Linked DNA regions of Anaerobacillus alkaliphilus. Each later gene encodes a partner of the first gene's protein in a complex. Links are inferred from orthologs where the notes say so. Each region holds a gene or a part of one and is shown on either strand. Other genes may lie near its edges.

Region 1 (6,362 bases):
GAGAAATAGATACCTCCATCTGCAATGTCAAATTGTCGCATGAACAATTTCATCAAAGTAGTTTTCCCACTACCAGTACGACCTACAACACCAAGGGTTTCACCTTTTACTAAGCTAAAATCAACATTTTTGAGAACAGTCTCTTTATCCGAATATGCAAAACTATTAATTTTATATTGAATATCACCTACAGGTTGTTGTTCAAGTGGCTCGTTTACATCTGTAATATCAGCATTAACACTTAATAATGAAGATACGCGATTATATGAGGCACGACCTCTTTCGACAATATTAAAGAGCCAGCCAAAAGCAAGCATTGGCCATATTAATAGACCTAGGTAAATCGTAAAGCTCGTTAACTCTCCTATGGATAAATCGCCTGCAACTACGTACTTCGCTCCGAAAAAGATGGCTAAGAAATATGATATAGAAACAACTAGGGAAATCGTCGGATCAAATAAAGCATCCACTCTTGCAACTGAAATATTTTTGTTTACTACATCCTCTGATTTTCTTCTGAATGACTCAACATCATCACTCTCATAGCCAAACGTCTTAATTACACGAATTCCAGACATACTCTCTTGAACTTTATCATTCAACCCTGAAAAAGCAGCCTGCGCTTTACCAAATCGCTCATGAAGCAATGATCCATAATAACTTGTAGCAATTGCCATAATCGGCATTGGAATTAATGCAATTAGAGTTAGTTTCCAACTGATTGTTGCTGCCATGGTAATAATAACAAAACTCCCCATTAATAAAGAGTCTACTAGTGTTAAAACACCAACCCCAGCTGTTTGCTCGATTGCCCTTATGTCATTTGTCGAATGTGCCATAAGGTCTCCTGTTCGTCTTTTGTGATAAAAGTTTGGTGACATTTTTGTAAAATGCTCGTAAAGCTGATTACGAAGCTTCCTAGCTAGACGAATAGAAGCACCAAATATCATAATGCGCCAAAAATAACGAAAAATATAAACAGCTACTGCAACTCCTACTAAGACTCCACCCCAAGTAAATAATATCGAAGACGTCAAGGTATTACCTTCAATATGGTCTACAATGACTCCAACAATGTAAGGGGGGATTAGTGAAAGGAAGGAAACAAATGCCAGCATGAGAATACCCCAGATATACTTCCTTTTCTCCTCCTTAAAGAACCACATTAAATCTAAAAAGACTTTCATATTTCTCTCCTCGTGTTCATTAATTTTATTTTTCACATAGAACATCCTAATTTTATCAGACAATTGTAAATGTTAGAAGTAGAAAAATTTCTATAATCGAAATAACCCGAGAATTGTCGTGGTAGACAACTTGCTCAAGTTCTTTTCTTTAAGTGCTAAAAAAAGAATGGTTTTAAACCATCCTTCGGAAGCAATCAATTTGCTTATCGGCTATCACTTGTTTTACTTTAGCTACTGCATCATAGATATCGGTAAAATTCACATGGACAATTTCTTGATGCTCCTGCCGCATCGAATGATCATACCTTGGGTCATAGTAGTGGGTAAGTAACATTACAAAGGCTTTTTCATAATCACGTTTTAAGAGTAGGTCGTGGATTTCATTACCGACATGTTTTTGCATTCGCTTCTTAATAATTAAAAACGCCTCAATAATTCTATTTTGATTGTTATTTGGTTGATAAGTTTCTAATAAATGTTGTACACGTTCCATAAACGGATATTCTAATTCGATACGAACTCCTTTTCTCTTTCCAGCCATAATAAAATCAGGAACAACGATATTACCAATTCGCTTACTTTCAGATTCAATTAGCAAATAAGGACTGTGGTAATAACGATCTAACTCACCAACCAAAAGTAATTCAAATTCTTTTTGACTTCTACTTTTTAAGCCAATTCCACCGAAGGCAGAACCCCGATGACTAGCTAAATCTTCAAGGTCAATTACTGGATACCCTTCAAGTTTCAAACGCCGTAACACATCCGTTTTCTTTGTTCCAGTGTTTCCAGATAAAACATAATAGAATTTCAGTCTTTCTGCATGCGTTTGTAACCTTGTCGTGATATTTTCCCGGTAAGCCCTTATACCTCCATCCAACTGTAAGCAGTCTATACCTAGCATATTTAAAGTCGAAACAACGCTATTACTTCGCATTCCACCTCTTGCACAAACTATCACAATTCTTTTTGTTGAGTATGAAGACCTAAGATTTAAGATTAAATCAAAAATTCCTTGAATTTTCTTTGAAAAAAAGTCTAGACCTAATCGAATTGCTTCTTCTTTCCCCATCTGCTTATAAACTGTCCCTACTTTTGAACGTTCATCATTATCAAAAATTGGTAGATTAATTGAAGAAGGCATAGAAAATTCCTGATACTCTCCAGGTGAGCGTACATCTACTGTTACATATTTATTAGGATCCCAAGATAAAACATCAACTTTTGGAATTTGAAATTGATTATCATACATGTTCATCATCCTATACCCTATGGATTTCATTAATACGAAAAAACACCCCATTACGGAGTGCTTGTCCTATATTATTTCATTTGATTGTTCATTGCTTTCATCATTTGTGTGATTTTCTTTTGAGATGGGTTCATACCCATTTGCATCATCATCACGCGTAACATCTTTTCATTAATAGGTGGGTTTTTCTTAAGATAGTTCATCATTGTTTTGCGGGCAATAAAAAAGCCAATCGCAACACCGGCAATTAAAGAAAGCACGCCGATTAAAATATTAATCCACATTCTCTATTTCCTCCTTATAGTTATGTCTATTGAATAGACATTCATACATATACGTCCAATTCATTATAACCTAATAAATTATTGAATAAAAGTATTTATTATCTATGGTCTTAAATATAATTCACCTGTTTTACTGGATTTAACCAACCGTAGTTACGGTTTTCAAAGTCCATAGCAAAGAATGCAGGATTAATTTGACGTAATACTTCAAAAAAGACTGTTTCCGCTTGGTAACTACCACTAGCTGAAATTGTCAACATATTTCCATGATCCTTTAAAACAGCCTTACTCTCCAATGCCTTAATGTCTATGTAATAATGTTCTTTTAGTACGTAAAAATCATTACGTATCCTTAAAGCTTTATCGAGATTTTTTTTAATTTGAAGTGTCGGTATTGTACCACTTATATAATTAATTTGCTTTTGAGCAATTGTTCTTAGGTCTTTTTTTGCAGTTTCACCTTCAACAAAAAGTTGATATATCAGCCACTCTTTACCAAAATAGTTAGAAGCAATTTCAGGCTTCAATAAATAAATGTAATAATGCCTCATTTATTATTCCCCCAATCATTTCGTTTGATCACATGTATTACAAAGGTATTATCCTTACTATAAAGCATGTCCAAAGAAATGATTGTCACATAACGGAGAAATTGCCCACTACTTTTGTCGTTTAAAGGAACTCTCTCGAAGTAGGATTGAGGCTGACCAAATAAATTCAGTCAGCCCCTAATAACATTATTTTGCTAATGTTTCTTTAAGTTTTGCAATAACATTCGCAACAGTGAAACCATACTCTTCCATGATTTTCTCTCCAGGAGCTGAAGCACCAAATTGGTCAATTGCAATTACTGCTCCTTTATCTCCTACATATTTATGCCATCCTAATGATGAGCCCATCTCAATACCTACACGAGCTTTCACATCCTGTGGGATTACCGAGTTTTTATACTCAGCTGATTGTTTTTCAAAGCGATCCCAACTAGGCATACTTACAACTGAAACGAAGATATTTTCTGTTTCTAGTTGTTTTTGTGCTTCTACAGCTAACTGTACTTCTGAACCAGATGCAAGTAACACACCTTGGATTGTACCCTTTGCTGGTGAAATAACATAAGCACCTTTTTTCACGCCTTCATAGGACAACTCTTTTGTTACTTCTTGAGTCATTAAGTCTTGACGAGATAGAACAAGGGCTGTTGGCTGGTCTTTACTCTCTACCGCAAGTTTCCATGCAGCAACTGTTTCATTGCTATCAGCTGGTCTGATGATAGAAATGCCCGGCATTGCACGAAGCGCAGCTAATTGCTCAACTGGTTCATGCGTTGGGCCGTCTTCACCCACAGCAATACTGTCATGTGTAAATACATAAGTTACCGGTAACTTCATTAACGCTGCTAACCGAATTGCTGCACGTAAGTAATCTGAGAATACAAAGAAGGTTGCACCAAACACTTTTACCCCGCCGTGAAGAGCCATTCCATTTAATGCAGATCCCATTGCGAATTCCCTTACGCCAAACCAAATATTTCGGCCGCTATAATTTTCTCTTGTAAAGTCACCTTCACCTTTAAGCATTGTTTTATTGGAAGAAGCTAAGTCAGCAGAACCGCCAAAGATTTGGTTAACGTTCTTTGCCAATGCGTTTAATGCTTCCCCTGATGAAGAACGTGTAGCTACATTATCTTTCCCGCCTTCATATACCGGTAAATTCTCATCCCATCCTTGAGGAAGGTCTCCGTTAATAGCTTGCTTTAATTCAGTAGCTAGTTCCGGATACTTTTCTTCATATTGGCGCATAAGTTCGTTCCACTCGAATTCTTTTGCTATACCTGCCTCTTTTACAGCAGCAAAAAGCTCTGTTACTTCCTCTGGTACATGGAACTCATTCTCATATGTCCACTTATATGTTTCTTTCGTAAGTTTTACTTCATCTTTACCAAGTGGAGCACCGTGAGAAGCAGACTTTCCACCTTTGTTAGGAGAGCCATAACCAATTGTAGTCTTTACTTCAATTAATGTTGGACGGTCATCTTGCTTCGCAAGTTCAATAGCTTTATTTATTTCAGTAATATCATTTCCTTGCTCAACACGGATGACTTGCCAGCCATATGCCTTATATCGATCTTCAACACTTTCACTAAATGAACGATTTAATTCGCCATCAAGTGAAATATCGTTTGAATCATATAGCACAACTAAACGACCTAGCTTTAGATGTCCTGCAAGAGAAGCAGCTTCCGCAGACACACCTTCCATTAAATCACCATCACCACAAATAGAATATGTATAATGATCAACCACTGGTAAATCTTCTTTATTATATTTTGCAGCTAAATGTCTTTCAGCCATTGCCATCCCAACAGCCATTGCCACCCCTTGTCCTAGAGGACCAGTTGTCGCATCTACACCTGGAGTATGACCATACTCAGGATGTCCAGGAGTTCTACTCCCCCATTGGCGAAAGCTTTGTAAATCTTCTAGAGTAAGGTCGTACCCAGAAAGATGTAATAAACTATACAAAAGCATTGAACCGTGTCCTGCTGATAAAACAAAACGGTCTCTATTAAACCAATTAGGATTACTAGGGTTATGATTCATATACTTGGCAAAAAGTGCATAAGCCATCGGAGCAGCACCCATAGGCATCCCTGGGTGACCAGAGTTTGCTTTTTCAATAGAGTCAATTGATAATGTACGTATCGTATTAATTGCTAATTCATCAACGTGAACCGTCATAATAAGATCTTCCTTTCTCTTCCTCATTTAACATTATTCGTTTTTCATCATATACCTCTTTTATAAAATTAACAAGGATATCTATGGTAAAAACGGTGAATTTTTGTCGACTATTTACTAATGAGTTAATTTACGATCAATTGTTTGTTTACTTTCTTTTAATTTATCCGGTGTTACATCATTACCTTCCTCATCAACTACTTTAATTGAATGTAATTGACTGCTAAATGAAGATCGAAACGTTTGAATGTATTCCTGTCGCAGTTGCTGCTGTTCTTGCTTTTCTTCCATTGTAATACTTCCTGCTTTTGCTTTTTTTGAAAGCTCGTTAATCCGCTTTATTTTTTCACTTGATAACATTTTACTAATCCTCCATCTATTGTTTAGACCTATAGTAAAATTTACAGTAACAAACCAACGTTTTCAACCTTTCTGATTAGTTTGTTCGTAAGTTCCATCGAATATTATATTTTTAAGAAAGAAAAAAAGCCTTAAGAGATTAATCTAAGACTTTATATGTGATTCTTTATTTTGGCGAGACCTTTGTATCCTCAGCGTTTATATATTCCTGGTAGCGACGATGAACAGTAGCTTTCGAAACGTCATACCCAAAGCCCCTTAGAGTAGCTGCAATTTCTCTAAATGTCAGTTTCATCGTTTTTAAGCGAATAATCTCCTCCAATGGAATTTCTTTCTTTAAACGGCCTCCTACATGTACATCACCTAGGTTTTCACTGGGATTATAGCCATTTTCAATCGCCTTCTTCATTCCACGTTTAATTTTAATATTGTGAAGCTTTCTTTGATATTCTTCTACAATACTAACAATATTAAGAACTAAAGTATCAGTTTCTGACAGTTTCAACTCACCTTTATCATTGATTGTTCGAATTTTAACTTG
Region 2 (3,890 bases), on another replicon or contig:
CAATTGCTGCTTTTCGCATTGCTAATCGATGACTATCTGTTGCAGTACAGATCAACTGCTTATTTTCAACTTGCCAGTTTACACCTGTCAAGATAGGGCGTGTTTCTGCAGTGGACACAGCGAATACTGTTTGTCGAATAATATTCTTCATTAAGTCATTTTGAACCTGGAATAGATTATCTTCTTCAATTTGAGGTAAACGAGGATATTCCTCAGGATCAAGACCATTTAAATTAAATACTGACGAACCGGATCGTAGCGTTGTTGCAAACTGATCTTGCACAACTACCTCAATTTTATCACTAGGTAACTTTTTTACAATTTCTGTAAAGAACTTTGCTTGAAGGACAATACTTCCTTCCTGAACAATATCAACTAGCTGCTGGTCATTTTCTTCTTTTGGTATAAAACACTCGATAGAAATATCAGAATCACTTCCAGTTAATGTAACTCCTTCATGGTCAGCGACAATTTTAATTCCAGTTAAGATTGGGATCGTAGTTCTAGATGAGATTGCTTTTGAAACATGCTGAACACTTTGAACAAAATAATCTCGATTAATGACAAATTGCATCATATACCTCCTGTTTTTAAGCAAAAAAATTTATGAGTAAGATTTAGTAATATTAATTATTTTTTTTAATAAAAAGTAGTAATAATAGTAATAGGGCCTGTGGATTTGTTGATAAGTTGAAATACCTTAAAGCTATCAGGTTTTCCACATGTTGATAACTTGTGAGTAAGTAAGAGACAGTTATCAACAAATTTCCGAAAAAAAATTGGAAGGCTAAATTCCTTTTAGGTAATAACCTTCACATCATCATTATATTTTTAGTTGTTCTTTAATTTCTTGAATCTGTTTTTGTAGATCAATATCACTAGTTAGCAGCTTTGAGATTTTTTCATGAGCATGAATGACGGTGGTATGATCACGGCCACCAAATTCACTACCTATTTTCGGCAAAGAAAACTCAGTAAGCTCTCTAGATAAGTACATAGCGATTTGTCTAGGAAATGCTACACTTTTTGTTCGTTTTTTTGCTTTAAAATCATCAAGTTTAATACTGTAATGTTCACCAACCACGCGTTGGATATCACTAATTGTGATAACTTTTGGTTTTGAATTAGGAACAATATCTTTTAGTGCAACTGCGGCTAAATCGGCATTCATATCTTGATTAATTAGTGAAGAATAAGCAACAACACGGATAAGTGCTCCTTCTAACTCTCGAATATTTGTATCAATTTGATTTGCAATATATAGCATTACCTCATTAGGGATATCCAAGTTTTCAGCTTTTGCCTTTTTTCTCAATATTGCAATCCTTGTCTCTAAATCTGGTGGAGTAATATCAGTAATTAAACCCCATTCAAAACGAGATCTGAGTCGGTCTTCAAGTGTTGGAATTTCTTTTGGTGGTCGATCACTTGAAATGACAATCTGTTTACTGTCATCATGAAGTGCATTAAATGTATGAAAAAATTCCTCCTGGGTTTGTTCTTTTCCAGCCAGAAATTGAATATCATCAATTAAAAGAACGTCGACATTTCTGTATTTATTGCGAAAATTTACAGCTTTATTGTCACGAATTGAGTTAATAAACTCATTTGTAAACTTTTCTGAAGACAGATAAACCACCTTTGCATTCGGATTATGCTCAATTACATAATGACCAATTGCATGCATAAGGTGAGTCTTCCCTAATCCAACGCCCCCATAAATAAATAGCGGATTATAGGCTTTAGCCGGAGCCTCAGCTACTGCTAAAGAAGCAGCATGTGCAAAACGATTTCCAGCCCCGATAACAAAAGTGTTAAAAGTATACTTTGGATTAAGCATGTTCTTAGGTATTTCATCATTGTTTGTTACAACTTTCTGAGGAATTTTCGTGACATTCTCTACTAATTCATCTTCATCGTCTTCAATATTTTGAGGTATGACGATCTTTACTTTTAGTTCGGCCCCGGTAATATCCTGTAGTGTCTCAGCAATAAATTTAATATACCTGTTTTCTAACCAATCCCTTGCAAATTCATTAGGAGCAGTGATGGTTATTGTATCGTTTTGAATTATTTCAGCTTTTGTAGCTTTTAACCATGTGTCGAAACTTGGCTTACTAACTTTAGCTTCCATTGCTTCGAGTGCTTTATCCCATAAGTCACTTATATTTTGCAAAAATGCTCCCTCCTTACTATAAAATCTTGTATAAAAACAGTTTTATTCCAATAAAAACAGCTTGTACAACATATGTACAACCCGGATGAATAACGTTGAATAATTATTTAACTAACAAATGATGTGGAAATATATATAATATAGTAGAATAGTGTAGAAAACAAGCTTATAAACAAACTTGTGGACAAGCAATAAACAGCAAAAAGGAAATGTCCACAATGTTACTCACAGGATGTGGATAACTATTGAAAGTTAAAAAATATCCACGGGTGAAAACATAACCATAATATCAGAAAAAACATTGATAATCAATGGTTTTAACGTACTTATCCACATCTATCTACACCTTGTGTTTTGGAGTTGTCCACAACACAAGATACTGTGTGAAACTTGTCAGTAAGTGAGGAACAAGCGAAAAAATTGTCAAAAAAGTTATCCACATGGCGTTTTGCTTAAAAAGTGGTTATGTTGTTTAAGGAAAATAAAATGTAGAATTTTGGCTGTTAATGTAGGGAGTGTTGGAGGATAATATGATCCCAAGCTCGTAAAAAAATACTTGGTTGTAAAATGTAGAGAAAAAATCATAAGCAAAAATGTAGCTATAGAATTATTTTTTTGAATTTAAAATGAGGAAGAAAAAATATAGATCTAAATAAGTGAATGCTCAGGTAACACAGTATTTTCTCAACTATATATCTTAGAATAGAAGGAGTAACTTTCTCGGTGAAGATTAATGAAGAAAAATTTACATTTTACATCATTCGTAATAAGGCTTATTATTGATAGGTACTTTGTTGTGTGGGACAGGCTCAAAATCCCACAAATAACATTTTTTTAAGAGAGACTTGACAATTGGGGTAGATAGTCCTTATAATTTACAAGACTGTCTTATATCGAGTATATCCTCAGGGAGGTGTAATAAATGGGAAAACCAACTTTCCAACCAAACAATCGTAAGCGTAAAAAAGTACACGGTTTCCGTGCGAGAATGGCTACTGCAAATGGCCGTAAAGTATTAGCGCGCCGTCGTCGTAAAGGAAGAAAAGTATTGTCTGCATAGACCACTGTTGTCAGTGGTCTTTTTTCTAATTTCTGAGCAATATTGCTGGCAGATCTATTGCCAGTCTCTACATAAAAATTGTGAATACGCTACTTAGAAATAACTTTCTATATAATAGAGGTTTATAATTGATCTTTTTTGATAAGATGAAGAATATTATTAGGCTTATTTGATAACATTGAAAAAGCGTTTAATTTTTGGAAGGGAAGCGAAAGTTGCTTACTTCTAATGAGGTGTAAGGGTTGAAAAAGGAACATCGAGTTAAAAAGAACGAAGAGATTTCTCTTATCTTTAAAGAAGGAAAATCCGTTGCTAACAAGCAATTTGTATTATATATGCTTGAAAAAAAAGACCAAAATCATTTGAGATTAGGTGTATCTGTAAGTAAAAAGCTTGGAAATGCAGTTACTAGAAATCGTATAAAGCGTTTAATGAGGGAAGCTGTTTTCCAAATTAGTAAAGAACTTAAGCCATCATATGATTACCTGCTTATAGCGAGGATTCCTTCTGTAGAGTTGGATTTTCATGAAATGAAAAAAAGTATTACCCATGTGTTTTATCGAGGCTACGCATTTAAAAAGAAGGGTGAGTAATCTTGAAGTTTTTAAAAAAGACTTTAATTGGGATTATCCTTTTTTATCAAAGGTACATATC

The links. Proteins that work in one complex are often made in the same cells at the same time.
Region 2: the proteins of sirA (region 1) and dnaA are in contact, whole or in part, in a crystal structure (PDB 4TPS), measured with the Bacillus subtilis proteins. The link is inferred for Anaerobacillus alkaliphilus from one-to-one orthologs.

Annotation. Positions count from the first base shown.
Region 1 is NZ_QOUX01000046.1:199,487-205,848, forward strand. Bases 1,555-4,277 are described here. They hold sirA (sporulation inhibitor of replication protein SirA), read right to left. Parts: upstream 3,275-4,277; coding sequence 2,834-3,274; downstream 1,555-2,833. Other genes in these bases: mnmH (tRNA 2-selenouridine(34) synthase MnmH), read right to left, coding at 1,555-2,439; DS745_RS16190 (YneF family protein), read right to left, coding at 2,511-2,723; tkt (transketolase), read right to left, coding at 3,461-4,277. Outside these bases: DS745_RS16180 (ABC transporter transmembrane domain-containing protein), read right to left, coding at 1-1,187; more of mnmH, read right to left, coding at 1,360-1,554; more of tkt, read right to left, coding at 4,278-5,461; DS745_RS16205 (DUF896 domain-containing protein), read right to left, coding at 5,579-5,821; DS745_RS16210 (YneB family resolvase-like protein), read right to left, coding at 5,988-6,362. UniProt on the Bacillus subtilis protein: Inhibits DNA replication initiation during sporulation, preventing overinitiation and thus enforcing diploidy; probably the main regulator of sporulation replication initiation under Spo0A control.
Region 2 is NZ_QOUX01000021.1:178,125-182,014, reverse strand. Bases 1-2,860 are described here. They hold dnaA (chromosomal replication initiator protein DnaA), read right to left. Parts: upstream 2,177-2,860; coding sequence 824-2,176; downstream 1-823. Other genes in these bases: dnaN (DNA polymerase III subunit beta), read right to left, coding at 1-574. In the rest of the region: rpmH (50S ribosomal protein L34), read left to right, coding at 3,099-3,236; rnpA (ribonuclease P protein component), read left to right, coding at 3,479-3,829; membrane protein insertion efficiency factor YidD, read left to right, coding at 3,832-3,890. UniProt on the Bacillus subtilis protein: Plays an essential role in the initiation and regulation of chromosomal replication. ATP-DnaA binds to the origin of replication (oriC) to initiate formation of the DNA replication initiation complex once per cell cycle.